Regions from separate parts of the Streptomyces sp. NPDC020299 genome, predicted to be linked through region 1. Evidence: riboswitches for the same ligand, from Rfam matches in the RefSeq annotation. Region 1 holds a riboswitch; each other region holds the start of a gene.

Region 1 (7,346 bases):
GGATCTGGTCGGAATCGGCGACCAGCGCGACCTGCTCCAGGAAGTCGGACAGGCCCACCGACTCGCCCTCGCCACGCTCCTGCTCGAACTCCAGTGCCACCGCCGCGAGTTCCTGGAGGTTCTCGATGCGGGTCTCGTCCTGCGGGTCGGTGGAGGCCTGCAACTCGGCCAGGTATCCGGTGCGTTCGAGTATGGCTTCCAGGACGGTGGCCGGGCCCGCGCCGGACTCGACGATCGTACGGAGCTCCTCCATCAGCACGTTGAACCGCTTGACCGCGTTCGTCGACCGCGCCGCCATGCCGTACGCCTCGTCGACCCGCTTCAGCGCCTGCGGGAAGCTGATCTTCTCCCGCTGGGCGAGGGCGTCGATCATCGCCTCGGCGCGCTCGCCGATGCCGCGCTTGGGCACGTTCAGGATGCGACGCAGCGGGACGGAGTCCTCGGGGTTGGCGAGGACACGCAGGTAGGCCAGGACGTCCCGGACCTCCTTGCGCTCGTAGAAGCGGACACCGCCGACGACCTTGTAGGGCAGGCCGACGCGGATGAAGACCTCTTCGAAGACACGGGACTGGGCGTTGGTGCGGTAGAAGACGGCGACGTCCGAGGCCTTCGCCTCGCCCGCGTCCGTAAGGCGGTCTATCTCGTCGGCGACGAACTGCGCCTCGTCGTGCTCGGTGTCGGCGACGTAGCCCATGATGCGGGCGCCCGCGCCCGCGTTGGTCCACAGGTTCTTGGGGCGACGGGACTCGTTGCGCTCGATGACCGCGTTGGCCGCGGAGAGGATCGTCTGGGTGGAGCGGTAGTTCTGCTCCAGCAGGATCGTCGTCGCGTCCGGGTAGTCCTCCTCGAACTGGAGGATGTTGCGGATGGTCGCGCCGCGGAAGGCGTAGATCGACTGGTCGGCGTCACCGACCACGCACAGCTCGGCGGGCGTCAGGCCGTCCGGGCCGGGCGGCACGTCCGCCGGGCGCACCGGGTGCTCGGAGGTGCCGACGAGCTCCCGTACGAGGGCGTACTGGGCGTGGTTGGTGTCCTGGTATTCGTCGACCAGGACGTGGCGGAAGCGGCGGCGGTAGTGCTCGGCGACGTCCGGGAAGGCGCGGAGCAGGTTGACCGTCGTCATGATCAGGTCGTCGAAGTCGAGGGCGTTGGCCTCGCGCAGCCGCGACTGGTACAGGGCGTAGGCCTGGGCGAGGGTCTTCTCGAAGCCGTCGGCCGCCTGGGCGGCGAAGTCCTCCTCGTCGACCAGCTCGTTCTTCAGGTTGGAGATCTTGGCGCTGAAGGACTTCGGCGGGAAGCGCTTGGGGTCGAGCTCCAGGTCGCGGCAGACCAGGGCCATCAGGCGCTTGGAGTCGGCGGCGTCGTAGATCGAGAACGACGACGTGAAGCCGAGCCGCTTGCTCTCGCGGCGCAGGATGCGCACGCACGCGCTGTGGAAGGTCATCACCCACATCGCGTTCGCGCGCGGGCCGACGAGCTGCTCGACGCGCTCCTTCATCTCACCGGCGGCCTTGTTGGTGAAGGTGATCGCCAGGATCTGGCCGGGATGGACGCCCCGCTCGCCGAGCAGGTGGGCGATGCGGTGGGTGAGCACGCGGGTCTTGCCGGAGCCGGCGCCGGCCACGATGAGCAGCGGGGAGCCGGCGTGGACGACGGCCTCGCGCTGGTTCTCGTTCAGCCCCTCCAGGAGCGCGGCGGCGTCGATCGCCGGGCGCGGGGCGCCGTCGCGGTAGTGCGTGTCCCGGTCCGGCGGCACGTCGAACTTCCCGCCGAACAGATCGTCCGGAACCGGCTCCGGAGCGTGATCGTCCTCGGGCGGCGGCGGGGGTTCCTCGTCGTGCCCGCGAGGGGCCTGGAGGTCCGCCAGGAAGCTGTCGTCAAAGAGGCTGCTCATCGCTCTCCGAGTCTAGGGCGCCCCACTGACAACCGGCCGCCGCCCTCGGAACTTGGCCGGGGAACGATCTCCTCACCCTGCGGAACCGCATGGTCACGACAACGACACACCCGTCTCGTGTCACGAAAATGTATCGGACATATAGTGCACCAACCTTCACATGAGTCACACGAGTTGGCTAGCGTTCCGCCAGGCCGTACGACCCCCACCGGCGAACCTCGCCGGGCCGCGCGGCCTCCGCCGAGTCCGGTGCGCCCCCCGCGGCAGCCGGAGCCGGGGACCCACCGAGACCTTGGGGTGAATCGGCCCGCCCTCCCCACCGGGGACGACGGCCGTAGGGCAACCCTTCCGAACCACCCGCCCGAACCCGACAGCTAACCCGGTAGGCGGAGCATTGGAAGGAGTCGCCTCCCTTGGCGTCGCACCGCAAGCGTCCCTCGGGTGGGGCGGGCATACGCAAGCCCGCTCTCGCCACCGCCGCCCTCACCTCCGTCGCCCTGCTCTCCCAGACGGCCAACGCCGCACCCGCCACCCCTTCCGCCGACGGCAAGCCGAGCATGGAAGAGGTCGAGAAGAAGGTCGACGACCTGTACCGGCAGGCGGAGTCGGCGACCGAGAAGTACAACGCGACCAAGGAGACGGCCGGCAAGCAGCGCCGGCGCGTCGACACGCTCCTCGACGAAGTGGCCAAGCGCACGGAGAGACTGAACAAGGCACGCGAGAAGCTGGGTTCGTTCGCCGCGGCCCAGTACCGGACCGGGGCCACAACCCCCGACACGGCCACCTTCCTGCTCGCGGACACCCCGCAGGACTACTTCGACCAGGCCCAGCTGATGAGCCGGCTGACGAAGCGGCAGAAGAACGCGGTCGACGACTACGTCACCGAGCAGTCCGCCACCATGAAGAAGCGGCAGGAGGCCACCGCGAGCCTCGAGACGCTGACCGACTCCCAGCACGATCTTCAGGCCGCCAAGTCGACCGTCCAGAAGAAGCTCACCACCGCGCGCGAACTGCTGTCCACGCTGACCGCGCAGGAGAAGGCGCGGCTCGCGGCGATCGAGAAGCAGAAGCAGGAGGAGGCCGCGCGCAAGGCGGCGGAGCTCGCGAAGGAGCAGGCGGCGGCGCGGGCGAAGGCGCAGCAGCAGAACAGCGGCTCGTCGGACGCGTCGACTTCGACGGGCTCCTCGTCGGACACGTCCACGCCGGCCCCTCCGTCCACGCCGTCCTCGCCGACCTCCTCATCCTCCGCCAAGGCCGCGAAGGCGATCGCGTTCGCCCGCGCGCAGATCGGCAAGCCGTACGTCTGGGGCGCCACCGGCCCCGGCTCCTACGACTGCTCCGGCCTCACCCAGGCCGCCTGGAAGGCCGCCGGCGTCAGCCTGCCGCGCACCACCTACGACCAGGTCAATGCCGGCACCACGGTCTCCCTCGCCAACGCCCAGCCCGGTGATCTGGTCTTCTTCTACGACGATGTGAGCCACGTCGGCGTCTACATCGGCAACGGCATGATGATCCACGCCCCCAAGCCCGGCGCCTACGTCCGTGAAGAGTCGATCTACTACGGCGGCGAATCGATCATCCACAGCGTGGTGCGTCCGGCCTGAGCCGACGGGCCCCTAGCATCGGGCTCATGCCGGGCTTCCTCTCACCATTACGTGTGTGGTGGGCCCGGCGTTCACCGGCGGCCGGTGCCGCTGTCATGGCGACCGGGATCGTGTCGGTGGGGTTGCAACTGGCCGGTCACGAAGTGCTGTCCCGGGTCGCACTGGGGCTGGCCTGCGCCGCCTGGCTGGGGTTCGCGGCCGGTTTCGCCCTGCGGCTGCTGCGCGAGCGGGAGCGGTGGACGGCGGAGGCGGCGTCACCGAGCGCGCTCACCGCGGTGGCCGCCACGGCGGTGCTGGGCACCCGGTTCTCGCTGCTGGGCCGGCCGGTCCTGGCCGAGGCGCTGCTCGCGCTGACGGTCGTGCTCTGGCCGGTGCTGCTCGTCCACGTCCTGCGGCGGTGGGAGCGGCGGATGCCGGGGGCGGTGTTCCTGGGCTGTGTGGCCACGGAGTCGATCGCCGTGCTGGGGGCCGTGCTGGCCGCGGCGACGGCCACGGCGTGGTTCGCGCACACGGCGCTCGTGCTGTTCTGGCTGGGACTGGTGTTCTACGGGCTCGCCCTGGCCCGGTTCGATCCGCGGCAGCTGCTCGAGGGTGCCGGGGACCAGTGGATCGGCGGCGGAGCGCTCGCCGTCTCGGCGCTGGCCGGGGCGCGCCTGGTAACCGCCGACGACACGCCCCTGTACCTGTGGAGCCGCGACGACCAGGGCGTGCTGCGCGCCGTGACGGTCGCGCTGCTCGTGCTGGACTGGGCCTGGTACGCCGTCCTGCTGGTCACGGAGGCGGTGCGGCCGCGTCCGGGCTACGACGTGCGCCGCTGGTCGACGGTGTTCCCGATGGGCATGACCGCGGCGGGCACGCTGTCGGTCGGCACCGCCCTGGGGGTCCCGTGGCTGCGGGGGCCCGGGGTGGTGCTGGTGTGGATCTCGGTGGCGGCGTGGCTCGTGGTCGCCGTGGGCGCGGTCAGGTCCACAGCACGGCGATGAAGATGTTCACCGTGGTCAGCAGGCCGACCAGTCCGAAGAGGCTCTTGTCGACCCGCTCCTCGTCCCGCTTCACGTAGACCAGCCCGAGGATCACGATCAGCAGGGCCAGCTTCACACCGATCTTGACGGTGTTGACGTGGTGGTCGTCGGCCTCGTTGAGCCCGACCAGGATCACGCCGGTCGCCAGCATGGTGAAGGCGCCGTGCAGCATGGCCGGGACGAAGCGGGCCTCGCCGCGTCCCATCGCCTTCATCTGGGTCAGGAAGCCGCCGAGGAGCGCGGCGATGCCGACGATGTGCAGGCCGACGAAGAGATGGATGAGTACGTCCATGAAGCCGCAGCCTAATGGGCCGCATATATGCGCCTCATAGCACCCCATGGCCGGCCCACGCCCCGGAAACCGCCACATCGGTCAGCGCACTGCCCGAAGGCGGCGACTGTCGGCCGGGAGCGCGGTCAGGTGCGGACATCCGGCGATCCGGTGAGGTCAGTTGCGTACATCGCGTTACCACCCCGTCACAGTCGGGTTTAGCGTCCTCCACCAGGTGACCGGCTCCCCACCGCCGCCCGGGCCAGGGGCGGCAGTCGGACACCACCGCCGAAAAGTCCGGCGGCGGCCCGTTACCCCTGTGCGGGCCGCCGCCGGACGCGTGAACCGCTCCCCACGGCGGTCGTACGAGAGGACGTGACGGGTCCAGGTGGCAGCGCATCGCAAGCCCAGACAGCGCCCGCTCAGCGGCAACACCGCCCGGACGGCGGTCACCATCGCCCTGGCGGGCGCGGCGACCGCGACGGGCTTCGACGGGACCGGGCACGCCGCGCCGCAGCTGACACCGGCCGAGGTCAGGGCCAAGGTCGACAAGCTGTACCAGGAGGCGGAGGTCGCCACCGAGAAGTACAACAGCGCGCAGGAGAAGGCCACCACGGCCCAACGACGCCTGAACACGCTGCGGGACCAGGCCGCCCGCAAACAGGAGAAGCTGAACTCCGCCCGCGACGCGCTCGGTTCCGTCGCCACGGCGCAGTACCGCACCGGCGGCATCGATCCGGCGCTGCAGCTGATGCTCTCCGACGACCCCGACCAGTACCTCGACGGGGCCGCCTTCGCCGAACGGGCCGGCGACCGGCAGGCACACGCCGTGGCGCGGGTCCGAAAACGGATGCGGGAGATCGAGCAGCTGCGGGGCGCCGCCCAGGTCGAGCTGAGGTCACTCAGGTCCCGGCAGACGGAGCTGAGGCGCCAGAAGAAGTCCGTCACCGGCAAACTGGCCGAGGCGCGCCGTCTACTGTCCCAACTGCCCGCGCAGGCCAGCACGTCGGCCGCCCCTCCGCCCGCGGACGAGGCCACCCCGACGACGGCCCCGAACTCACGCGCCGCGGCGGCCGTCGCCTATGCCTACCAGAAACTCGGCAGCCCCTACGTCTGGGGCGCCACCGGCCCCAACGCCTTCGACTGCTCGGGCCTGTCCCAGGCCGCCTACCGCTCCGCGGGCATCTCCCTCCCCCGCACGACCTACGCCCAGATCAACGCGGGCCGCCGCGTCTCCCGCTCCGAACTCGCCCCGGGGGACCTGGTCTTCTTCTACTCCGGCATCAGCCACGTCGGTATCTACGTCGGCAATGGCCAGATGATCCACGCCCCGAACCCGTCAGCGCCGGTGCGATTGGCCCCGATCGACGAGATGCCGTTCGCGGGGGCTACGCGGGTGGCGTGAGCGACCCGAGGAAGGCAGCCCAGGCGGGCCCGGCGACGGTGAACCGGGGGCTGTCGGGGCCGAGCTTGGAGTCTCGGATGTGGATGGTGTGGGGGCAGGGGGCGGCTTCGAGGCAGTTGCCACCCTGACTGTCGCTGTAGCTGGACTTGTACCAAGCCAGGCGCTCGCTCATTTTTCCTCCGCCACCTTTCTAATGAACGTGGCCGACTCTTCCACGCTGAGGCAGTGCATGCGGATCATTGCATGGGCCTGAGTCAGAGCACTCAACTTGCTGGGGCTGGCATGCAGAACACTCACCTCGGGCGCCTCGATGTATCCATAGTGCTCGTGCTCAGGCGTCTCCAACAGAACGATGCTGCCATTAAGGGCAACGCCGCTACAGCGCCCGAAGGGCAGGACCTGGATCGACACGTTACGGAGCCCACCTACTTCCAACAGGTGCCGGAACTGCTCACCCATCGCCTCCGTCCCGCCAACGCACGTGCGGAGGGCCGCCTCGTAGATCACGAACCCGTACATCACTCCGACCTTGCGCCGCAGTGCGTCAGCCCTGCGAAGCCTGGCGGCCACACGCTCGTTGACCGTTTCGTCATCAAGCGGAGGCGAACTACCCCCGATCAGGGCACGCGCATACTCCTCCGTCTGCAACAAGCCAGGAATGAGCAGCGGCTCGTAACAGGAGAAGCTGATGGCCTCGGCCTCGATGGCCATGAACTCCTGCGACCGCGCCGGGAACGGCTCCGGCTTCAGATATTCCTGCGCAGCAACAAGCTTCCCGCCCGCCCCGCACACCTGGTCAGCGACCTGCAAGAACCGCAGAGTCGGCCGACGCCGGCCGTTCTCCATCGACTTGACGTACTCATAGTCGTAACCGGCCTCCTTGGCCAGCGCCTCCCGGCCGATACCGGCCTCCGTACGCCACATCTTGATCTGGCTGCCGCAGTACCGCCAGGCGATCGGCGGCTGGGAGTTCACCTCTGTCGACACGCATACCTCCGCCGGGTCCACGCCGGGTACGTCGCTCGCCGTACCCATGCCGCTACTCGTGAGGCTAAGCACGACCCGGGACCGTGATCTGGCAGAACGTCAGAACTTCCACGCAAGGGATGAACACCGCATGCAGACCCCGTGGCCCCCACTCCCCACGACG
Region 2 (7,346 bases), on a different contig from region 1:
GACCGGGGTTCAGTGATGACCGGGGTTCAGTGCGGGAAGGCCCTGGGCGGACGCTGCCGGGGCAGTTCGTCCCGGAACCGTTCGATGGCCGAGCTGATCTGGCGCATCAGCGCCGTGCCCTCCAGCCGGTCGAGGTAGAGGTTGCGACGGGCGAGACCGGGCGCGTCCACGCAGAAGTACACCGACATCAGCGGGTTGACGAACAGCTCGCTGTTCCTGGTGCGTTCGGTGAACCGCACGTCCCCGAAGCCGCCGCGCACGGCCGCGGCGACGGAGCCGTTGACGATGCTGGGGTGGCTCGCGGTGCGCTGCTGCGCGTGCTCCACCGCGTCGAGGTAGAGGGCGCCCTCACGGCTCTCCCGCGGCAGCGAGAACGCCCCCAGATAGGCGCCGTCGCGCTCCAGCGCGGCCAGGTTCTCCAGGACCAGACAGTGGTTGACGCCGTGGTAGGCGTCCACGCCGAAGCCGAGGCAGGCCACCAGCCGGTGCGGGACCTCGTCCAGCCCGCCCACCGCGGCCAGGCTGGCCATGTCCTCCTCCGGAGTGCCGAGGCCGTGCTCGTCGCCGCGCATCAGGATGTCGGTGCCGCCGTCGACCAGCACCACGGCGTCCACCCCGCCCAGGTGGGCGAGGAGGCTGCGGTAGGCGGCCCGCAGCGGCTCGACACCCGTGCGCGGGAAGGCGTACACGGTCGAGGGCAGCCCCTGCCCCTCGAGCCACTCGGCGAGCGTGCGTTCCGGGAAGTAGTCCCCGCGCAGCGTGGTGTCCGGCCGTACGGCGGCGACGTCCTGGTCGACCCACACGTCCAGGTCCAGGCCGTACAGGTCGGCGAAGGACAGGCTCGCCAGATGCACCTCCGCGCCGGCCTCGCGGAGCGCGAGGGCCAGGGGGAGACCGGCGTAGACGTCGAAGCCACCGCCCGCGCCGGCGACGAGCACCCGCCGCGCGTCGCGCAGGCGGGTGAAGAGAGCGGGTTCACGCAGGGAGAGCACCGCAGGACGCTAACAGACCGTGTGGCCTGGCAGGTTGGGTTTTCGCGGTGCCCTCCAGGGGGCCTTTTACGCCCCGCTCTCCCGCAGCATGTCCTCGCGCTCGACGAGCTTCACGCGCTCCCGGCCCTGCGGCTCGCCCAGCGCCTTCTCGGCGGCGTCCAGGCGGTACCAGCCCTCCCAGGTGGTGAAGCGGACGTTCCGCTCGGCGAGGAAGGCGTCCACGGCCTCCGGCGCCGGAGAGGCGGGCGTGTGCAGCCGGCCGTTCGTGTAGTCGTCCAGGAGGTTGGCCACCGTCTCGTTGGCGTCGCCCTTGGTGTGGCCGATCAGGCCCACCGGACCGCGCCGGATCCAGCCGGTGACGTACGTGGACTGAAGGTGCGTGCCGCCCTCCTCGACGACCCGGCCGCCCTCGTCGGGGACGGTGCCCGACTCGAGGTCCCAGGGCAGCTTGGGCAGCTTGTCGGAGAGGTAGCCGACGGCGCGGTAGACCGCCGTGACGTCCCACTCCTTGAACTCGCCGGTGCCCTTGACGTTGCCGGTGCCGTCCAGTTCGGTGCGCTCGGTGCGCAGGCCGACGACCTTGCCGTCCTCGCCGAGGATCTCGGACGGCGACTCGAAGAAGTGCAGGAACAGCTTGTGCGGCCGGTCGCCCACGTCGCGGATCGCCCAGTTCTCCAGCGTCTTGGCGACCATGTCGGCCTGCTTGTTGCCACGCCGGGTCTCGATCGAGCCCTCGTCGTAGTCGATGTCCTCGGGGTCGACGATGACCTCGATGTTGGGGGAGTGGTCCAGCTCGCGCAGCTCCATCGGGCTGAACTTCGCCTGGGCCGGGCCGCGGCGGCCGAAGACGTGGACCTCCAGGGCCTTGTTGGCCTTCAGGCCCTCGTACACGTTCGGCGGGATCTCGGTCGGCAGCAGCTCGTCCGCCGTCTTGGCCAGGATCCGGGCCACGTCGAGCGCGACGTTGCCGACACCGAGGACGGCGACCTTCTCGGCCTCCAGCGGCCAGGTGCGGGGCACGTCCGGGTGGCCGTCGTACCAGGACACGAAGTCGGCGGCGCCGTAGGAGCCGTCGAGGTCGATGCCCTGGATCGCCAGCTCCCGGTCGGCCGTGGCGCCGGTGGAGAAGACCACGGCGTCGTAGAAGGCGCGCAGGTCGTCGAGGCTGATGTCGGCCGGGTAGTCCACGTTGCCGAACAGGCGGATCTGCGGCTTGTCGAGCACCTGGTGCAGGGCCGTGATGATGCCCTTGATGCGCGGGTGGTCGGGGGCGACGCCGTAGCGGATCAGGCCGAACGGGGCGGGCATCCGCTCGAAGAGGTCGATGGACACGCCGGGCTCGGCCGCCACCTCGGACTTGAGCAGGGCGTCGGCGGCGTAGATCCCGGCCGGGCCGGCTCCGACTATGGCTACCCGCAGCGGGCGCGGCATGATCAGGTTCCCTTCGAGCGATGACAGGCGACTCGATCGGGAAGCCTAAACTAAGGCACGCCTAAGTTAGTACGGGGGTCCCGTCTATGAGCTCATAAACCGGTCTTATGCCCTTGCGGGGGTGTGGACACCGATCATGAGCATGCCCGAACCTTGAAGCATGGGCAGGGTGGGGGAGCGCGCGACCGGGGACACGACCGTCGTGGTGACCGGCGGCAGCGGGTTCGTGGGCAGTCATCTGGTGCGGCGGCTGCTGGAGCGGGGCTACCGCGTGCACACCACCGTGCGCCGGATCGCGCACCGCGCGAAGGTGCGGCCCCTCTGGGAGCTGCAGGAGGCCTTCCCCGGGCAACTGAGCCTGTTCGAGGCTGACTTGCTCCGGTCGGGCTCCTTCGACGAGGCGGTGCGCGGCTGCACGGTGGTCTTCCACGTGGCGTCGCCGTTCCTCATGCCGGAGCAGATCGAGGACGGCCGCCGCGACGTGGTCGACCCGGCCGTGCTGGGTACCCGCAACGTGCTGGCGGCGGTGGAGCGGACGCCGTCCGTGCACACCCTGGTCCTCACCTCCACGGTGGGCGCGGTCTTCGGCGACTACGCCGACGTCCTCGGGATGGACGGCCAGGTGCTGTCGGAGAAGTACTTCAACACCACCAGCACGGTGGAGAACAACCCGTACCACTACGCGAAGACCGTCGCGGAGCGCATCGCCCGGGAGGCCGAACTGGCCCAGGACCGCTGGCGGATGGTGTCCGTGAACCCCGGACTGATCCTCGGCCCCTCACTCACCCCCGCGTCCGGGTCCGGCAGCCTCTTCCTGCTCGACGAACTGTTCAAGGGCTACTTCTGCTACGGCGCCCCGGACTTCAGCTTCACCACGGCGGACGTACGGGACGTCGCCGACGCGCACATCGCCGCGGCCGAGAACCCGGCGGCCGAGGGCCGCTACATCGTCGCGGCCGAGACGATGACGTCCTTCCTGGAGATGTCCCGCGTCATCCGGGCCCGCCACCCCCGTGACCTGCGCCTCCCGCGCACCGCGCTGCCGCACTGGCCGGTACGCGTCCTGGGCCCGGCGTTCGGGCTCACCCAGGACTACATCCGGGGGCACCTCGGCATCCGCTTCCGCGTGGACAACAGCCGCAGCGTGCACGAGCTGGGCCTCTCCTACCGGCCGGTCGAAGAGACCCTGCTCGACCACTACGAGAGCTGGCGCGGCCGGTCTCACGCGGGCCGTATCACCCGGTGAATCGCCGCCTCCCCGGCACCGTAGACCGACTCCTCGCGGATGTACGCGCCCTGGCCCGGGGCGTGGATCATCATGCCGTTGCCGGAGTACAGGCCGACATGGCCGGCGTCCTGGAAGAAGATCACGAGATCACCGGGCCGGGCCTCACTCAGCGCCACGGGCGTCCCGGCCTCCGCCTGCTCCCGCGCGGCCCGCGGCAGCGCCACGCCTGCGGCTCGCCAGGCGGCCTGGGTGAGACTCGAGCAGTCGTAGGAGTCCGGCCCGGTCGCCCCCCACACACAGGGCCGCCCGACCTGAGCCCGAGCGAACGCCAGCGCCTGCGCGGCTCTTCCCTCGTAGGGGGCGGGGGCGGGGGCGGGGGCTGGAGTGGGGGCAGGGGCAGGAGTCGGGGCCGGAGTCGGCACCGGGGCCGCGACGGGGGCCGGTGACGGGGGTACGGGGCTGGGCGCGACGGGCGGGGTGACAGAGGCGAAGACTCCGGGGGCGGCCCAGGGGGGCGTCGAGGGGAACGCGCCGCTGTCCGCGAGCGGGTTGGGGGCGCTGAAGATGTCCGTGTTCGTGACGGGGGTGGGAGCGGTGACGGTTGCCGTGTTGGCGAGGGGGGCTGGGGCGGGGACCGGTCCGGCGTTCGTGAGGGGGTTGGGCACGCTGAAGGTGCCGGGGTTGGGAACGCTGAACGCCCCGCTGTCCGTCAGCGGGTTGGGGACGCTGAAGGTCCCGGTGTTCGCGACGGGGTTGGGGACGGCGAACGCCCCGCTGTCCGTGAGGGGGTTGGGGACGCTGAAGGTCCCGGTGTTCGCGACGGGGTTGGGGACGGCGAAAGTCCCGGTGTTGGCGACGGGGTTGGGGACGCTGAACGCCCCGCTGTCCGTGAGGGGGTTGGGAACGCTGAAAGTCCCGGTGTTGGCGACGGGGTTGGGGACGCTGAACGCCCCGCTGTCCGTGAGGGGGTTGGGAACGCTGAAAGTCCCGGTGTTCGCGACGGGGTTGGGGACGCTGAACGCCCCGCTGTCCGTCAGCGGGTTGGGGACGCTGAAGGTTCCGGTGGCGGTCATCGGGGTCGCGCCCTGGGCGGCGACGCCCATGGACGGGGCGGTACCGATGGCTGCCCCGGCACCGGGGGCCATGGCCGGGGCGGCTGCCATGCCGGCACCGGCCATCGCGCCCCTCCCGGCCGGCGCGGCTCCGCTGGCCGTCGCTCTGCCTGTGGCGGACAAGCCCCCACTGAGCCCGGACCACTGCTGGCGCAGCCACTCCTGCTCCGCGGGCTGAAGGGCCTGCTCGGGGTCGCCGCGCCAAGGCTGAGCGGCGGGAGGCGCGGACTCGGCCGCCGCGGCCGCCGGGCGGGGTGCGGGCGTGCCGCCCGGTTGGGCGATCCGGCGGGCGAGGAGGTCCCGGGCCGCGGCGAGCTTCTTCTGGTTCTTCTCCTTCGAGGCCAGCGGCGTGGACCGCCGCGGCCCGGCCGCGGGCAGCGCGAGGGGGGTCTCCTGCCGCGGCTCCGGCACGGCCGGCAGCGCGGCCACGGGCCCGGCGGTCAGCTCCGCCCTGGGGCGGGCCGTCAGCTCCGGCACGGCGCGGGCGCCCGTCTGCCCGGAAGACCCGCCGGTCAGCTCCGGCAGGATGCGCTCGGCCGCTTCCAGCAGCTCTTTCGGGATCGGGACGTCGGCGCGCCGCCCGGCCGGACGCTGCGACGACCGGTCGGCCGGGAGTATGGCGGGGGAGGTGGGTCCCAGCTTGGAGCGGGCCCCCGTCATCCACTGGCGGGCGATGTTGTCCAGGGCGGCGGGGCTGGCCGGACGCTGCGACGACCGGTCGGCCGGGAGTATGGCGGGGGTGGTGGGGCCGAGTTTGGAACGGGCCCCGGTCATCCACTGCTGGGCGATGCTGTCCAGACCGGGATCGGTCCCCCTGTCCGACCTGCGGAGGCGCACACCACGACCGGGCGATCCCCCCGATGTCGCGCGGGTCGCGTTGAAGTTCCCCGTGGCGCTCTCGGTCTGGTCGTAAAGGCTGTCGATTCGCTGCCGAACCTCGTCGCGGCTTTCGCGCGCCATGGGGGACGTACTCCTTCCGTGCTCCGCCTACCGGGTTAGCTGGCGGGTTCGGGCGGTCGATGGTGGAAGGCATGCCCTACGGCCCTGCCCCGTCGGGCGGTCGGGCCGATTCACCCCAAGTCGGTTGGGTCCCCGGTTCCGTTGCCCTGCGGGGACACCGGATTCGGCGGAGGCCGCGCGGCCCGGCGAGGTTCGCCAGGGGGAGCCGTGCGGTCTGAACGCCAACTTAACCAACTTGTGTGGCTGGTGTGAAGGTTGAAGAGCGGAATGTCCGATACGTAATTGTGATATTCATCTTGGCGCTCGTGACCATCCGGTGAAGATGCCCGGAGAAGCGTACGAAACCCCGCCGCACAGCCGCATGATGACGCCTCACAACGCCTCACAACCGCATGATGACGAGCGCGGTGTCGTCGGTCGCGCCCTCCCTCGGAAGCAACTCCCGCAGGACGGCGTCGGCGAGGTCCTCCGGGTCCGCGTCACGGTGCCGGCCGAGGGCGTCGGCGAGGCGCGCCAGCCCGACGTCTATGTCCTCGCGTCGACGCTCGATCAGGCCGTCGGTGTACAGGACGAGGAGGGCGCCTTCGGCGAACCCGGTGTGCGCCTCGGGCCGGGGCCGCGGGTCGGGCCGGGCGTCCAGCGGGGCGTCGGTGGCCCGGTCGAGGAACTCCACGGTGCCGTCGCGGTGGACCAGTACGGGCGGCGGGTGGCCGGCGCTGCTGTACATCAGGGTGTGCCGCTCGAAGTCGATGAACGCCGTCACCGCCGTCGCCGACTCCGCGCCGTCGAGCACATGAGCGTACTCCCCGAGGGCGTTCAGGGCCTGCGCCGGGCCCTCGGCGACGCGGCAGGCGGCGCTCAGCGCGCTGCGCAACTGTCCCATCACGCACGCGGCCCGCAGACCGTGCCCCACCACGTCGCCGACCGAGACGCCGATGCAGTCGCCGCCGCCCCGGTCGACCAGGTCGTACCAGTCCCCGCACACGTTCAGCGCGCTCACCGCGGGCCGGTAGCGGACGGCGGCCCGGTGGCCCGCCACCCACCGGCGGGCGGGGAGCATCGCCTCCTGGAGGGCGAGCGCCACCTTCCGGTCACGGGCCTGGGTCCTGCGCAGTTGCTCGTTCAGCTCCTGCAACTCCCGTGCGCGCCGGTACAGCTCGGCCTCCAGCACCTGGGTACGGTCGCTGTCCGCGCCGCTCCGGGCCCGGATCAGCTCCGTGACCTCCTCGACCCGGTGCACCAGCAGCACCACCGTCCCGTCCGGTCCCAGCACCGGCGCGTTCACCGGGCTCCAGTAGCGCTCCTCCCAGTGCCCGGGCCGGTCGGCGGACTCGACGTCGTACCGCTGGAGCGCCATGGTGTCGCGCTCGCCGGTGTCCAGCACCCGGTGCAGGGAGGCGCCCAGATTCCGCATGCCCGTGGCGCCGTTGTCGTTGGGGTTGTCGGGGAAGACCTCGAACAGGTGACGGCCCACCACCTCCTCGCGGCTGCGCCCGGCCATCCGCAGGAACTCCTCGTTCGCTTCCGCGTACACCAGGTCCGGAGTCAGCAGGGCGACCATGCCCGGCAGGGCCTGGAACACCGCCGCGTAGTCGATCTCCGTATCCGCCATGGCCCGCCGCC
Region 3 (7,346 bases), on a different contig from region 1:
TCGTCAGTCGCCGTCAGTCGAGGAGGCGTTCGCGCAGCCGCTCCCGGGTCCCAGGGGTGAGCCTCAGGCCCTGTTCCAGATAGGTGTCGACCCCGCCCCACGTCTCCTCGATGCTCGTGAAGGCCGCAGCCAGATACTCGGCCCGCGCGTCGAAGAGCGGGCTGAGCAGCTCCATCACCTCGGGGGTGTACGCGGTGTCCGGGCTGCCGTTTCGGCGCACCCGGTAACGCCGGTGCTTGGCATTGGACTCGAGGTAGTCGGCGACGATCGCCTCGCGCTCCACACCCACCGCGAGAAGGGTCACGGCCACGGAGATGCCCGCGCGGTCCTTGCCCGCCGCGCAGTGCATCAGCGCGGGGACGCTGTCCTCGGCGAGGGCGTGCAGCACCTGGGAGTGCTCGGCCGTGCGCTCCTTCACGATCCGGCGGTACGAGGTGATCATCCGGTTCGCCGCCTTGCCGTCCGCGAGGATGACGCGCAGCTGGTCGAGGTCGCCGTCGCGGACCATCTTCCAGAACTCGGCGCCGTCCGCCGGGTCGCTCAGCGGCAGGTTCACATTGCGCACGCCGGGCAGCTCGACGTCCGGGCCCTCGAGCTTCTTGTCGGCCGCGTTGCGGAAGTCGAAGACCGTGTGCAGGCCCAGTGTGGAGAGGAACACCGCGTCCTGATCGGTGGCGTGCGCGAGATGACCGCTGCGGAACAGCACCCCGGAGCGCACCCGCCGTCCGTCCGTCGTGGGCATGCCGCCCACGTCCCGGAAATTGCGTACTCCGGACAGCTCCGGCTCGGTCGACGGGACCTGCTGCGTCACGTGGGCTCCTCGCGGTCGCTCCCGTCGTCGCGGCTCGCCGGCGGGCACGCTGTCGACGATACGACATCGGTTTTCCCAGGCAATGAGTTGTCCACAGGCGTTGCCTCGGGGCCGCGGGCGCTTGATGATGTTGGGGCGTGAGCGGATCTGTTGGCACCTGTGAGGGTTCGATGGTGGATATCGCCGAAAACGGTCGTACGTGGCTCCTGACGGGGCCCACCAGCGCTTACGCGCTGCATCTCACGGAGGCGCACGAGCTGCTCCACCTCCACTGGGGCCCGCGCGTCGCGCTCGCCGACGCCGAGGCCCTCGCCGTCCGTCCGCTGCCCGGCTACTGGCCCTTCGAGTCCCCGCTCGACGGCCGCGAGGAGTACCCGGTGGAGGGCGGTCCCCGCTTCGTCCGGCCCGCCCTGTCCGTGCGCACCGAGGAGCGGCGCGGCACCGAGTGGACCTTCGAGGCGTACGACACCGAGGGCGACGAGCTGCGGCTGCGCTTCAGGGACGGCGGTCTTGCCGTCACGCTCCACTACCGGATGCGCGGGGACGTCGTCGAGCGCTGGGTGACGGTCGGCAACGGCGGCGACGCGCGCGTGGAGCTGCTGCGCGCCGACGCCGCCACCTGGACCCTGCCCGACCGGGACGGCTGGCGGCTGTCCCAGCTGCACGGCCGCTGGGCCGCCGAGTCCCGGCTGACCAGCGCTCCGCTCACGTACGGCGACAAGGTCATCGGCAGCCGCCGCGGTCACACCGGTCACCAGCACCTGCCCTGGGTCGCCCTCGACACCGGCGCCGGCGAGGAGCACGGGGAGGTCTACGGCTGCGCCCTCGGCTGGTCGGGGTCCTGGCGGATCGCGGTCGCCCAACTCCCCGACGCGCGCGTGCAGATCACCGGCGGCGCCGGCTACGACGACTCGGGCCTGCTGACCCTGGCGCCGGGGGAGTCGTACACCACGCCCGTCTTCGCGGGCCTGTGGAGCGACGGCGGCTTCGGCGGTGCCAGCCGTGCCTGGCACGCCTATCAGCGGGCGTACGTCATCCCGGACGCCGACCGCGACCGGCCCGTGCTGTTCAACTCCTGGGAGGCGACGAACTTCGACATCTCCGAGGAGCAGCAGGCGACCCTCGCCCGGCGGGCGGCGGCGATCGGTGTCGAGCTGTTCGTGGTCGACGACGGCTGGTTCGGTGCCCGCACCAGCGACCGCGCCGGTCTCGGCGACTGGACGCCCAACCCCGACCGCTTCCCGAACGGCCTCAAGCCTCTCGCGGACCAGGTGCACGCCCTCGGCATGCAGTTCGGCATCTGGGTCGAGCCCGAGATGGTCAACCCGGACAGCGAGCTGTACCGCGCCCACCCGGACTGGGCGCAGTTCCAGCCGGGACGGAAGCGGACGGAGTTCCGCAACCAGCTCGTCCTCAACCTCGCCCGCGAGGAGGTCCGGCAGTACCTCTGGGAGCAGCTCGACGGGCTCCTGTCCAGCGCCCCGGTCGACTATGTGAAGTGGGACTTCAACCGCTGCTTCACCGACGCCGGCTGGCCCGCCGAGCCGTACCCGCAGCGCCTGTGGGTGGACCACGTCCGGGGCTTCTACGGGCTCCTCGACCGGCTGCGGGCGGCCCACCCGGGCGTCGCCTTCGAGTCCTGCTCGGGTGGTGGCGGCCGGATCGACCTCGGCGTCATGAGCCGTACGGACCAGGTGTGGACCTCCGACAACACCGACCCGCTGGACCGGCTGGCCATCCAGCACGGCTTCAGCCAGATCCATCCCGCGCGGGTCATGGCCGCCTGGGTCACCGACAGCCCGAACACCCAGCTCAACGACCGGGTCAGCTCCCTGAAGTTCCGCTTCGTGAGTGCCATGGCCGGGGTTCTCGGCGTCGGTGGCGACCTCTCGGAGTGGACGGAGGGGGAACTCGCCGAGGCCCGGGAGTGGGTGGAGCTCTACAAAAAGATCCGCCCGGTCGTGCAGCGCGGCGACCTCCATCGGCTGCGGCCGCCGGAGGGCGGGCTGAGCGCGGTGCAGTACGTCCTCGGGGGCGAGACGGTCGTCCTCGCCTGGCTCCAGGCGCAGCGGTACGGCGAGCCGGTCCCCGCGCTGCGGCTGCGCGGCCTCGACCCCACGGCGTCGTACGAATGCCGCGAAACGGGTGAAATCCACCGGGGTGCCGTTCTGCTGCACCACGGGCTGCGTACGGGTTTGCGCGGCGACTTCGATGCGGCGGTCATCCGGCTGCGACGCATCTGAGTAATCTGCCCGAATTGGGTCCTTCGTTATAACTAACCGTGAAATAGGGGGTAATGGGGGTCGAGTGGTGAGGAGGGTCATATTCGTGACCGTCCGTTGTGCGTCATGTTCACGTAATCCGCATAAGTTTCCTGGGATTTGAAGGGGTGAAGGAGAAGGGAATTCACGGAGGGTGACCGGGAATTCCCGTAACGGATCAAGCGAAACACGGACAGAGGGAACCATCTGCTTGTCCCTTCGTGTCCCGCTCGCTTACGTTCGCCACCAATCCGGACGGAACGCCGAATCCTGCCGCCGCCCGGAGCCCGGACACACTCACCCGTGCACGGCAGGAGCGGGGGACCCACCAGGTACGACTGCCTGTCCCGGTCTCCGGGACGGCTAGGGGTGAAGCCGTGCTCCGCGCGCGGCCGGGCAGCTCCAGCCCGAACCCGACAGCTCACCTCGCAGGCGCCGGAGAGGAATTCGCCATGCCCGCGAAGGGTAAGCACCGCCGTCCCAAGAACCGGCGTTTCACCCGCTCCATCGCCGTCGCCGGAACCGGCGGCGCCGCGCTGGCGCTGCCCCTCATGGGGGCCGGCGGCGCCCATGCGGCCACCGCGGCCACCGCGAAGGACTCCGTTTCCGAAAAGGCCGTCCAGGCCGTGCCGGTGGCCGAGCGGAAGGCCTCCGCAGCGCATGCGGGCGCGCACACCTACACGGTCCGGTCGGGCGACTGGCTCGCGAAGATAGCCGACGAGCACGACGTCCGCGGCGGCTGGCACCGGCTCTACGCGGACAACCGCGAGGCCGTCGGCAGCGATCCCTCGCTGATCCACCCCGGTCTGAAGCTGACCCTCGGGAAGCAGGCCGCCGGTACCGGCACGAGCACCAAGTCCTCCGCTTCCAGGAAGACTTCGTCCTCCGCGCACACGACCACGCCCTCGGCCTCGCGGTCGGCCACGCGGACCCGGCCGGCGCCCGCCGCGGCGCCGAACGCCGCCACCGGCTTCACCCTCCCGGTGTCGGGCGGCACCATCGGCACCGGCTACCACGTGCCGGGCGGCATGTGGTCCAGCGGCTACCACACGGGCGTCGACTTCGTCGTCCCGACCGGCACCTCCGTCAAGGCCGTGGGCGCGGGCACGGTCGTCTCCGCCGGCTGGGGCGGCGCCTACGGCAACCAGGTCGTGATCAGGCTCGCCGACGGCTACTACGCGCAGTACGGCCACCTCTCCTCGATCTCCGTCTCGGCCGGGCAGACCGTGGCCGCGGGCCGGCAGATAGGCCTCTCCGGCGCGACCGGCAACGTGACCGGCCCGCACCTGCACTTCGAGATCCGCACCACGCCGGACTACGGCTCGGACGTGGACCCGGTCGGCTACCTCCGCTCGCACGGCGTCGCCGTCGCCTGACGGTCCCTGGACCACCGAAGGCCGGACCCCTGATCCCCGGGTCCGGTCTTCGGTGTGCGCGGGCGTATTCCCGCCCGGCGCCCTTCGGTGCCGTGGCTTATCTCACCGTCCGTCAACCCCGTATTACGGTCGCGTAGGTCACATCGGAAGGTGAATCATGGGCCGATGTGGCAGACGATTCGAAGAGTGACAACAGAGCAGTGATCGGGTCGTACGTGGCGGTGGGGGACAGCTTCACCGAGGGCGTGGGCGACCCCGGCCCCGACGGGGCGTTCGTCGGCTGGGCCGACCGGTTCGCGGTCCTCCTCGCGGACCGGCGGCCCGAGGGCGACTTCAGGTACGCGAACCTCGCGGTGCGCGGCAAGCTGCTGGACCAGATCGTGGCGGACCAGCTCCCGCGCGCCGTCGAACTCGCCCCGGACCTGGTGTCCTTCTGCGCGGGCGGCAACGACATCATCCGCCCCGGCACCGACCCCGACGAGGTGGCCGAGCGCTTCGAGCTGGCGGTGGCACAGCTCACCTCCGTCGCGGGCACGGTCATGGTGACGACCGGCTTCGACACGCGTGGCGTGCCCGTGCTCAAGCATCTGCGCGGCAAGATCGCCACGTACAACGGTCATGTGCGGGCCATCGCCGACCGGTACGGCTGTCCCGTCCTCGACCTGTGGTCCCTGAGGACGGTCCAGGACCGGCGAGCCTGGGACCACGACCGGCTCCACCTCTCGTCCGAGGGGCACACGCGCGTGGCCCTGCGGGCCGGCCAGCTGCTCGGCCTGGAGGTCCCCGCCGACCCGGAGCAGCCCTGGCCGCCGCTCCCGTCCCGGGGCCCGCTCGACATCCGCCGCGACGACGTCCACTGGGCCCGCGAGTACCTGGTCCCGTGGATCGGCCGCCGGCTGCGCGGCGAGTCCTCCGGCGACCACGTGACCGCCAAGGGCGCCCTGTCCCCGGACGACATCAGGACCCGGATCGCCTCGGTGGCCTGACCGGGCCCCTCCGGGGGGCCGGCGGTGGCTGTCCGGAGGCGGTACGGCGCCGGGCCGCGGTGCCGTACCGGCCCCGGGCGGTCGCGGCACGGGCTCGCACGGTCCCCTGCGGGAGCCTTGCCCTGCCGCGGTCGGGTACGCCTGCGTCGGGGCGCAGCCCGTGCCGAGGAGTGCCGGCTCTGCACGCGCGGCCGAGCGCTCCGCGTAGGCCGTGGCATCCGGCGGCGCGGCCTCTGCCGTCCGCGCGGAGCGTCAGCGTTCCGTCAGATCGTCCCGGTCCAGGCCCAGTTCGCGGGCCAGGGACTCGTCCACCCACTCCTGGGCGCGGGAGCGGGGCACCGCGCCGGGGTAGGACGTCAGCTGGACGGCGAGGCCGTCGAGGAGGGCCGTCAGGCGCAGGGCCGTGGCGGTGGGGTCCGGGCAGTCGAATTCGCCCGCCTCGACGCCCTCGGCGATGACCTCGGTGATCGCCGCCTTCCACTGCCGGTCCAGATCGCGGGTGACCTCCCGCAGGGCCGGCTCGCGCAGCGCCACCGCCCAGCCCTCGATCCACAGCCGCCAGCCCTTGGCCTGGCCGGTGGGCGCGTACCAGCGCACGGCAGCCCGCAGCCGGCGCAGCGCGGACGTACGACGGCCCAGCAGCCCCCGCAGATGCGCGAGGTCGCCCTCCGCCGCGTGTGTGAAGGCGGCGGCGACCAGCTTCTCCTTCGTCGAGAAGTGGTACAGGACCAGCGCGTTGCTCACCCCGAGCACCGAGGCCACGTCGGCGATCCGCACCGCCGCCACGCCCCGCAACTCGATCTGCCCGACGGCGGCCCGCAGCAGTTCCTCCCGCCGCTCCGTCACGCTCAACCGCACTCTCGCCACGCCGTCACCCTAATCGGTCACACGCACCCCGCGGCGACGCAGTCCGGCCGTCCGGTCAGCGGTACCAGCCGAAGCGCTCCGCGATCACCGGCAGCCGGTCGGCCACCAGGGCGTGCGCGGCGGCCCGGGGAGTCGTGCCGTCGGCCTCCGCGCGCGCGAGCATCAGGTCGACCAGGGCCCGCATCGAGCGCCGGACGTACACGAACGCCTCCCCGGCGTCCGGGCCGACGTCCCCGAAGAGGGTCCACCACCACCAGGCGTTCGTACCGGAGTTGACCACCACGTCGGGCAGCACGGTCACGCCGCGCGCGGACAGCAGGTCCTCCGCCTCCGGCAGCACCGGCATGTTGGCCGCCTCGACGATCCAGCGGGCGGTGATCCGCTCCTGGCCGGCGGTGTCGATCGCGTACGACACCGCCGCCGGCACCAGCACCTCCGCCTCGGCGGACAGCCAGGCCCCGCCGGGCAGTTCGCGGTCACCGGGGCGCAGTACCGCGCGGTCCACGGTGCCGAACGCGTCCCGCGCGGCGAGCAGCGCCTCGACGTCCAGACCCGCGGGGTTGGCGATCGTGCCCTTGATGTCGGCGACGGCCACGATCCGCAGACCCGCGCGCGCGAGGAACCGCGCCGTCGCCCCGCCCATGGTCCCCAGCCCCTGCACCGCCACCCGCGTGCCCGCACGGGGTACCCCGGCCCGGTCCAGGGCCGCGAGCACCGACTCGGCCACCCCGCAGCCGCCGACGAGTTCGTCCAGGCCGATGCCGTCCACCTCGACGGCGAAGGCCTCCGCGAGCCGCTGCCGGGCCGCCGCCTCGTCGTCGAGCAACGGGTACACGGCCTGCACGCACGACACCAGCCCCGCCTCGGCCACCGCCCGGTCGACCAGGTCCTGGGAGAGGCCGAGGTCCTCGCCGGTGGTCCAGCAGCTCTCGACGTACGGCCGCATCGCGCGCAGGTAGCGCACCAGCAGCCCGTACGCCCCGGGGTCCCGCGGATCGCAGTCGATGCCGCCCTTGGCCCCGCCCAGGGGCACGTACCGGCTCCC
Region 4 (7,346 bases), on a different contig from region 1:
GTACCGGTGGTTCCACCAGCCGGAGGTCCAAGCCGCGCAAACCTTCCCCTGGATGGACGTCTTCGTCACCGGCCCGCAGGCCCAGTCGTCGGACCGGTTCAACGCCGACATCACCGCCGTCCTCGACCTGCCCACCTACATCCGCGACCGCTACTCCGACGCGGTCGGCGAGGTCGAGAGGGCCGAGGGCGAGAGCGACCACGAGATGCGGATGCGGGTGATGTGCTACCTGCACCTGACGCGCTTCGTCCGGATGCTCCTGGAGCGCAAGGACCGGATCAGCATGGCTGTCGGGCTGGAGGTCCGGGTCCCCTTCTGCGACCACCGCCTCGTGGAGTACGTCTACAACACCCCGTGGTCGTTGAAGACCTTCGACGGCCGGGAGAAGAGCCTGCTCCGCGCCGCGACGGCCGACCTGCTGCCCAAATCGGTACTGAACCGGGTGAAGAGCTCCTACCCCGCCACCCTGGACCCGCACTACAACAGCGCGCTGCTGCAGCAGTCCAAGGAACTGCTCACGACCAACGACCCGGTCTTCGACCTGGTCGACCGCAGCTGGCTGGAGGACATCACGCAGCAGGACTCGGCCTCCATGCCGATCCACGTCCGCAACGGCATGGAGCGCGTGCTCGACCTGAGCACCTGGCTGGACATCTACCGCCCCGAACTCCGCCTCTGACACCGAGTTCCGGTCGATTGCGGACGGCTCCGAGACAGCACCGCCGTTGCCTGCGAACGGACACGGTCGCAGGCAACGGCGGGCAGTCGGCAGCATTCACCGTGTCAATATCCGATCAGGGAACGCGCTGAAAAGCCTCCCAGTCAACCTATTTCCCGGGCTGCGATAAGGATTCGACCAGATCGCAGCGAGCTCTTGACGTAAATCACATGTAAGGAGAGCGTTGTGTCGGAATCCGTTAATTCTCAGGGATTCAGCGACGAGGTCGAGCTGCGTCGAATCAACCGCGCCACCGTCGAGCGCTACATGAATACCAAGGGTCAGGACCGGCTGCGTCGGCACGAGCTGTTCACCGAGGACGGCATCGGTGGTCTGTGGACCACTGACACCGGTGAACCCGTCGCCACCCATGGCAGGGACCGGCTGGCCGAACACGCCGTCTGGTCGCTGAAGTGCTTCCCGGACTGGGAGTGGTACAACATCCAGATCTTCGAGACCCAGAACCCCAACCATTTCTGGGTGGAGTGCGACGGTCGCGGAAAAATTCTCTTCGGCGACTACCCGGAGGGGTACTACGAGAATCACTTCCTGCACTCGTTCGAGCTGGAGAACGGCAAGATCAAGCGGGAGCGGGAGTTCATGAACCCGTTCCAGCAGTTGCGGGCTCTAGGCATTCCGGTTCCGGAAATCAAGCGCACCGGAATACCGGCCTGACAGGTACAACAACACCGCTGGATCGGAGTACGTCTTGGAAGACGTAAAGCGGGAGATTCGTATACGCGGGGCATCGCAGCAACCCGAATGGAGCGACCTTTCACAGGCTGGCCGGGTGGGCGAGTCACTTGCCACGCGCCCCACTCTCATACAGGCCGACGACCTGGCCACGCTGCGGACTCTGCTGGGCAGGGCGGCGCTCGGCGAAGCCATGGTGCTGCAGTCCGGTGACTGCGCCGAGGACCCGCGGGAATGCACACGCCACCATGTCGCACGGAAGATCGCGCTGCTCGACCTGCTCGCCGGGGCGCTCGGCCTGATCACCGGTAAACCCGTCCTGCGGGCAGGACGTATCGCGGGGCAGTTCGCCAAGCCCCGTTCCAAGCCCACCGAAGTGATCGACGGCGCCGAACTCCCTGTTTTCCGGGGACACATGGTCAACGGCCCGGAGCCCGACCCCGAAAGGCGCCGGCCCGATCCACTGCGCATCCTCACCGGCTACATGGCCGCCTGTGACATCGTCGAGCACCTGGGCTGGCGCGACCGCGCCGCAGGGCGCGAGGTCGTGGAGGCGCTGGTGTGGACCAGCCATGAGGCACTGCTGCTGGACTACGAGATACCCATGCTGCGCATGGACGACAAGGGCCGGATGTTCTTGGGCTCGACCCACTGGCCGTGGATCGGCGAGCGCACCCGCCAGGTCGACGGCGCCCACGTTGCCCTGCTCGCCGAGGTGAGCAACCCCGTGGCGTGCAAGGTCGGCCCCACCATGGAGCCCGACGAACTGCTCGCCCTGTGCGAGAAGCTCGACCCGTGGCGCGACCCCGGGCGGCTCACCCTCATCGCACGGATGGGAGCCGACGCTGTCAGCGACCGGCTGCCCCGCCTCGTGGAAGCCGTACGCGGCGCGGGTCACCCCGTCATCTGGCTCAGCGACCCCGTGCACGGCAACACCGTCACTGCGCCCGGCGGTTACAAGACACGGCTCGTGGAGACCGTCTCGCTTGAGGTGTCCCGCTTCGTCCAGGCCGTGCGCGCCGGCGGCGGCGTCGCCGGCGGACTGCACCTGGAGACGACGCCGGACGACGTCACCGAGTGCGCCTTCACCGAGGCCGATCTCGACTCCGTCGGGGACCGCTACACATCCTTCTGTGATCCCCGCCTCAACCCGTCGCAGGCCCTCGCCGTGGTCTCGTCCTGGACCGTCGGCACCGCCTGAACCGACGGCTTCTCTGCCTCTTTCTCCCTGCTCCCCTGTGCACGAAGCACACGCGCATCAAGCCAGGAGTAGGAGCCATCACTGGCATGCCCTCTATGTCCCCCTACTCGTTACCCGCCGAAGGAGACCTCCCCCGGCTGTCGTGTCCTCGAGCGCCGAACCCGACTGGAGTGGCCCTGGTCTGGAACCAGCGCCACCTGCTCCACGCCCTGCGCGAGTTCGAACAGCCCTACAACTCCCACCGGCCCCACCAAGGCATCGCAGACGCCCGCCCGCTGCACCCCCTGCCACCGCCGATCACCGACCCGGACGCCATCGCCCACCTCGACATACGACAACGCGAGCGCGTCGTTCACGAAGCGCGTCCATGTCCATCCGAGCCCCGAGGACCTGCGCGCCGCCTCGGATCACCTCATGGTTCTGCTCGGCTTCGAGGACGACGCGGCTGCCTGAACATACCTGATGGTCGTGAGAGAAACCTGCTTCACGATCAGCGTAAACACGGTCTGACCTGCTGTGATATGTGGATCATTAGAGCGTACCCCCATCATAACGTTACGTACATCCTGTACATTTTTTACAGATGCCGATCCATCGGAGACGGCTCTGCCGTGAGGAGGGGTATGCCATGACCCGACCGTTCGCCCGCCACGTCCTGCCCGAGTTCACCGAGCGCACGAGCACCGGTCACCGCACGCTCGATCCGTACTCGAAGCTGCTGGAGGGGCGGATCGTCTTCCTCGGGACACCGGTCGACGACGCCTCGGCCAACGACGTCATGGCGCAGTTCATGCATCTGGAGCACGACGCCCCCGACCGGGACATCTCGCTGTACATCAACTCCCCCGGCGGCACGTTCAGCGCGATGACGGCGATCTACGACACCCTGCGGTACATCAGCTGCGACGTGCAGACGATCTGCCTGGGGCAGGCGGTGTCGTCCGCCGCGGTGCTGCTCGCGGCCGGTACGCCGGGCAAGCGGTTCGCGCTGCCGGGCGCGCGGCTGGTGCTCCGGCAGCCGGCGCTGCCCGAGCCGACGCAGGGTCAGCCGAGCGATCTGTTCATCCAGGCGGAGGAGCTGACCCGGATGCGCGGCCTGCTGGAGGGGATGCTCGTTCACCACACCGGCCGCACCCCGGACCAGGTCCACGCCGACCTCGAGCGGGACCTGATGCTGGACGCCCGGGGCGCGTTGGAGTACGGGCTGGTGGACGGAATCATCCCCAGCCGCAGGGCGTCGCACACCGCCGCTCCGGACGCGGGGTGAGCCGCCGATGCTGCCACCGGAACTGCCGCCGCTGCCGGCCCTGACCCGCGCCGAGGGCGAGTTGATCGACCGTTACCTGGACGTGGTCGACCTGCTGGGGCGTATCAACCCGGCGCAGCACGGTGACACCTACCGTGGACTGCGGGCCGCCCAGGCGCTGGTGCGCAAGGCGGTGGAACTGTGCGACGCGCTGACGCTGATGCACCAGCGGGGCGAGACGGAGCTGCACGCGGCCACCCTGGCCCGGGCGCTCAGGGTGCTGGACGGCGAGCGCCGTACCGCGCGCGTCACCGTGCCCCCGGACGGCGCCGGTTGACGCTTGCGGGCTCGGGTCTGAGTCGAAACGGCCCAAAAGACGTACCCACGTTCGGAGTAGCAGCGCATCCTTTTCCAGGGTCTCCGAAGTTGCGCGAACCGCCCGGGCGATGACCGCCGGGAGAGGCTTCTGCCCTGGTCGGAGGGTGCGCGGCTGTCCCGTCAGCGGCTCGAGCACACACCTGTCCACCCGAACGGGCGAGTGGTGAGTAACACCACAAATCCCTGGTTCCGTTGGGATTTTCAGACAGTTGTGGGCGAAGATCCCTGTCTGACGACAAGCCCCCGCCACAACGGCGGGGCGATCCGAGCGGACGCCGAGTCCTGCCGCCGCCCGGATGACCGGTCGACAGGAGTGGATCGGCAGGAGTGGAGGACCCGAGCAAGACGGGTCGCCGGAGCGGACATCCGTTCGCTTCCGAGCAGCCCTTGGGGTGAAGCCGCGGCAACGCGGCCGGGCAACTTCGCCAGCCCGAATCCGACAGGTCATCCTTCACAGGCGGCTGACGAAGGGTTGCGCATGACTGCGCTCAATCGTGTCCCGTCGCTCATGGTCCGGGCCGGTACGGCCTCGGCCTTCGCCATCGCCGCCGTCGGCGGCTCGATAGCGGTACCCGGTGTCGCCCCCGACGCCGCCGCCGCGACTCCGGCGACGAAGGCACTCCAGATCGCGGCGTCCAAGAAGGGCTCCCCGTACAAGTGGGGCGCCACCGGGCCGCGCAGGTTCGACTGCTCGGGGCTCACGCTGTACTCGTTCAAGAAGGCGGGCAAGACCCTGCCGCGGACGGCCGCCCAGCAGTACAACAAGACCCACCACATCTCGGCCGGCAACCGCAAGGCCGGAGACCTGGTCTTCTTCCATTCGGGGTCGAACGTCTACCACGTCGGCATCTACGCCGGAAAGGGGAAGATCTGGCACGCCCCCAAGACGGGCGACGTGGTGAAGCTGCAGAAGATCTGGACGCGGAGCGTCTGGTACGGCCGCGTCAGCTGACCGGCCGTCACGCCTCGCGCGGCTCCGGGTACAGGGCCACCCCGGAGCCGTGCTCGGCCGTGAGGCGCCCTCTCAGGGGCGGTGCGGGACCGGACAGCCCCGCACCGCCCCTAGGGCCTGTCTGACAATTCCCGCCTGCCCCGCGGCGTCTGGCACGCACTCCCCCACGCTCGGCTTCGCTCGCGCGGGGGGACCCCCATGCCGCGTTGCCGAACCACCCACGTGGCTCCGCCACGAGGGCGCTCCGGCGCCTTGCGATCGCACGCTCCCCCACGCTCGAACGCGCTCGCGCGGGGGGACCCCCATCGCCGCCGCGGGGCCCGCCCTTCGGGCGGACGACGGGAATTGTCAGACAGGCCCTAAGGCTCCTGCTGCCCCGTTGTCGTGACCGGCCGGGCCGGTACCGACCACGGCAGCTCGATGAGGACGGTCTTGCCCCCCTCGCGGGTGCGCCGCACCCTGAGCCGGCCGCCGCACTCGACAGTCAGCCAGCGGATGATGACCAGGCCGCGGCCGTTGTCCTGCTGCACGGCCGCGGGGAGTCTCCTCGGGAGACGGGGATGGCTGTCGGTGACACCGATGCGCAGGTGCTCGTCACGGTCGAGCGCGAGGTCCACCGTGAAGGTGGGTGACTGCCCGAAGGTGTGCTGCACGGCGTTGGTGGCGAGTTCGGAGACGATGAGCCGGACGGTGTCGGCCGTGTCGGTGTCCGACGGCAGGCCCCACTCCGCGAGGGTGCCCACGACATAGGTGCGGGCCGCGGCGACCGAGGCGGGATCGCTCGGCAGAGTGACGGATGCTTCCAGATGGTCTGCCATGGCGACGTCGCCCCTTTCCCACGGGACCGGAGTCCGACACGGAGCGGATGGTTCGAGTACGGTCCCGGACTGGTGCTTCATCGCCAGACTGCCATCAGCACGCCGGTCAGCGGGTGGGATCCACCAGGATATGCATATATCTGTCGCTCGAAGCGGTGAACTCTGCGACGGCAGACCGTATTCGAGCGGCACGTAAGGAGTAATGGCGAGTAAGGAGTGGCCCATGCAGAACGGTCCCGCGGTGCGCCGCCGGAAACTGGGCGACGAACTGCGCACGCTGCGCACCGGCGCGGGCCTCACCAGCGGTGAGGCCGCCCGTCTGGTGGGCTGGCACCAGTCGAAGGTGAGCCGGATCGAGACGGGCGCCAGCGGGGTGAAATCGGCCGATGTGCGGTTACTCCTGGACGCCTACGGGGTGACGGACCGCCAACTGCGTGAGTTGCTGATGGTGCTGGCGGGATCGGACGAAGGCGGCGGCCGGCACCACTGGTGGCACGCCTACCGGGGGGTGCTGCCACCCACCTACCGTGACTTCATCAGCCTGGAGTCGCAGGCGAGCGGGATGCGCACCCTGGAGACATCGGTGGTCCCTGGGCTGCTGCAGACGCCGGAGTACGCCCGTGCCGTCACCCGGGCGGCCGTGAGCGGGAGCCCCGACGACACCGACGACACCGAGGAGCGGCTGGACGCGCTGGTGGAGGTGCGGCTGGCCAGGCAGGACGTGCTGCGGTCGGATCCGCCGCTGGAGCTCAGCGCCGTCCTGGACGAGGGGGTGCTGCGGCGGGAGGTCGGCGGACCGGATGTGATGGCGCGGCAGCTTGAGCGGCTCGCCGAGGCGGCGCGTCTGCCGCAGGTGCGCCTCCAGGTGTTGCCCTTCTCCGCCGGGGCGCATATCGGTATCACCGGCCCTTTCGTTATCTTCTCATTTCCGCGCACTTCTGATCTGGACGTGGTTGTTCTCGACCACTTGACGAGTAGCCTCTACCTCGAGCGGAAAGAAGACCTCCGGGCCTACTCAGAGGCCTTCAACTCCCTTCAGGTCCAAGCCCTTTCACCCGAGGACTCGTTGGATTACATCGCCGGGACAATTGACGGCGCGTAAGGAGGCACCATGTCTGCACTGCCTCGGAACGTACCTTCCAGCACCGACCTGCACGACGTGGGGTGGCTGCGCAGCAGCTACAGCACCGGAGCGAACAACTGTGTGGAGACGGCGAGGCCGCACTCCGGTCCCTGGACCGGACTGCTCGCCGTACGCGACTCCAAGGACCCGGCCGGCCCCGCGCTGCTCTTCTCCCCCGGGAGCTGGGCGGGGTTCCTCGCCGCGCTCCGCTGATCAG

Evidence for each region. Region 1 has a riboswitch for cyclic di-AMP ahead of ACH45E_RS31470 (NlpC/P60 family protein). Riboswitches for the same ligand answer to the same signal wherever they lie in the genome.
Region 2: another riboswitch for cyclic di-AMP. It lies ahead of ACH45E_RS22040 (NlpC/P60 family protein); the one in region 1 lies ahead of ACH45E_RS31470 (NlpC/P60 family protein).
Region 3: another riboswitch for cyclic di-AMP. It lies ahead of ACH45E_RS27420 (LysM peptidoglycan-binding domain-containing M23 family metallopeptidase); the one in region 1 lies ahead of ACH45E_RS31470 (NlpC/P60 family protein).
Region 4: another riboswitch for cyclic di-AMP. It lies ahead of ACH45E_RS03410 (C40 family peptidase); the one in region 1 lies ahead of ACH45E_RS31470 (NlpC/P60 family protein).

Annotation. Positions count from the first base shown of each region.
Region 1 covers NZ_JBIRWL010000014.1:107,013-114,358, reverse strand. Annotated here, with positions in the region: gene pcrA (DNA helicase PcrA) at 1-1,894, opposite strand, end outside; cyclic di-AMP (ydaO/yuaA leader) riboswitch at 2,123-2,300, shown strand; gene ACH45E_RS31470 (NlpC/P60 family protein) at 2,308-3,498, shown strand; gene ACH45E_RS31465 (tellurite resistance/C4-dicarboxylate transporter family protein) at 3,525-4,481, shown strand; gene ACH45E_RS31460 (hypothetical protein) at 4,459-4,812, opposite strand; gene ACH45E_RS31455 (NlpC/P60 family protein) at 5,180-6,196, shown strand; gene ACH45E_RS31450 (DUF397 domain-containing protein) at 6,180-6,368, opposite strand; gene ACH45E_RS31445 (helix-turn-helix transcriptional regulator) at 6,365-7,183, opposite strand; gene ACH45E_RS31440 (ATP-binding protein) at 7,230-7,346, shown strand, end outside.
Region 2 covers NZ_JBIRWL010000008.1:216,032-223,377, reverse strand. Annotated here, with positions in the region: gene ACH45E_RS22060 (DUF4097 family beta strand repeat-containing protein) at 1-2, shown strand, start outside; gene ACH45E_RS22055 (DUF1152 domain-containing protein) at 27-992, opposite strand; gene ACH45E_RS22050 (FAD-dependent oxidoreductase) at 1,059-2,423, opposite strand; gene ACH45E_RS22045 (NAD-dependent epimerase/dehydratase family protein) at 2,584-3,669, shown strand; gene ACH45E_RS22040 (NlpC/P60 family protein) at 3,645-5,723, opposite strand; cyclic di-AMP (ydaO/yuaA leader) riboswitch at 5,732-5,902, opposite strand; gene ACH45E_RS22035 (SpoIIE family protein phosphatase) at 6,106-7,335, opposite strand.
Region 3 covers NZ_JBIRWL010000011.1:187,592-194,937, forward strand. Annotated here, with positions in the region: gene ACH45E_RS27410 (tyrosine-protein phosphatase) at 14-811, opposite strand; gene ACH45E_RS27415 (alpha-galactosidase) at 982-3,054, shown strand; cyclic di-AMP (ydaO/yuaA leader) riboswitch at 3,361-3,520, shown strand; gene ACH45E_RS27420 (LysM peptidoglycan-binding domain-containing M23 family metallopeptidase) at 3,525-4,448, shown strand; gene ACH45E_RS27425 (SGNH/GDSL hydrolase family protein) at 4,649-5,434, shown strand; gene ACH45E_RS27430 (TetR/AcrR family transcriptional regulator) at 5,687-6,301, opposite strand; gene ACH45E_RS27435 (Glu/Leu/Phe/Val dehydrogenase dimerization domain-containing protein) at 6,357-7,346, opposite strand, start outside.
Region 4 covers NZ_JBIRWL010000001.1:720,613-727,958, forward strand. Annotated here, with positions in the region: gene asnB (asparagine synthase (glutamine-hydrolyzing)) at 1-679, shown strand, start outside; gene ACH45E_RS03390 (PhzA/PhzB family protein) at 905-1,393, shown strand; gene ACH45E_RS03395 (3-deoxy-7-phosphoheptulonate synthase) at 1,428-2,612, shown strand; gene ACH45E_RS03400 (ATP-dependent Clp protease proteolytic subunit) at 3,241-3,879, shown strand; gene ACH45E_RS03405 (hypothetical protein) at 3,887-4,195, shown strand; cyclic di-AMP (ydaO/yuaA leader) riboswitch at 4,500-4,711, shown strand; gene ACH45E_RS03410 (C40 family peptidase) at 4,715-5,188, shown strand; gene ACH45E_RS03415 (ATP-binding protein) at 5,548-6,006, opposite strand; gene ACH45E_RS03420 (helix-turn-helix transcriptional regulator) at 6,230-7,108, shown strand; gene ACH45E_RS03425 (DUF397 domain-containing protein) at 7,118-7,342, shown strand.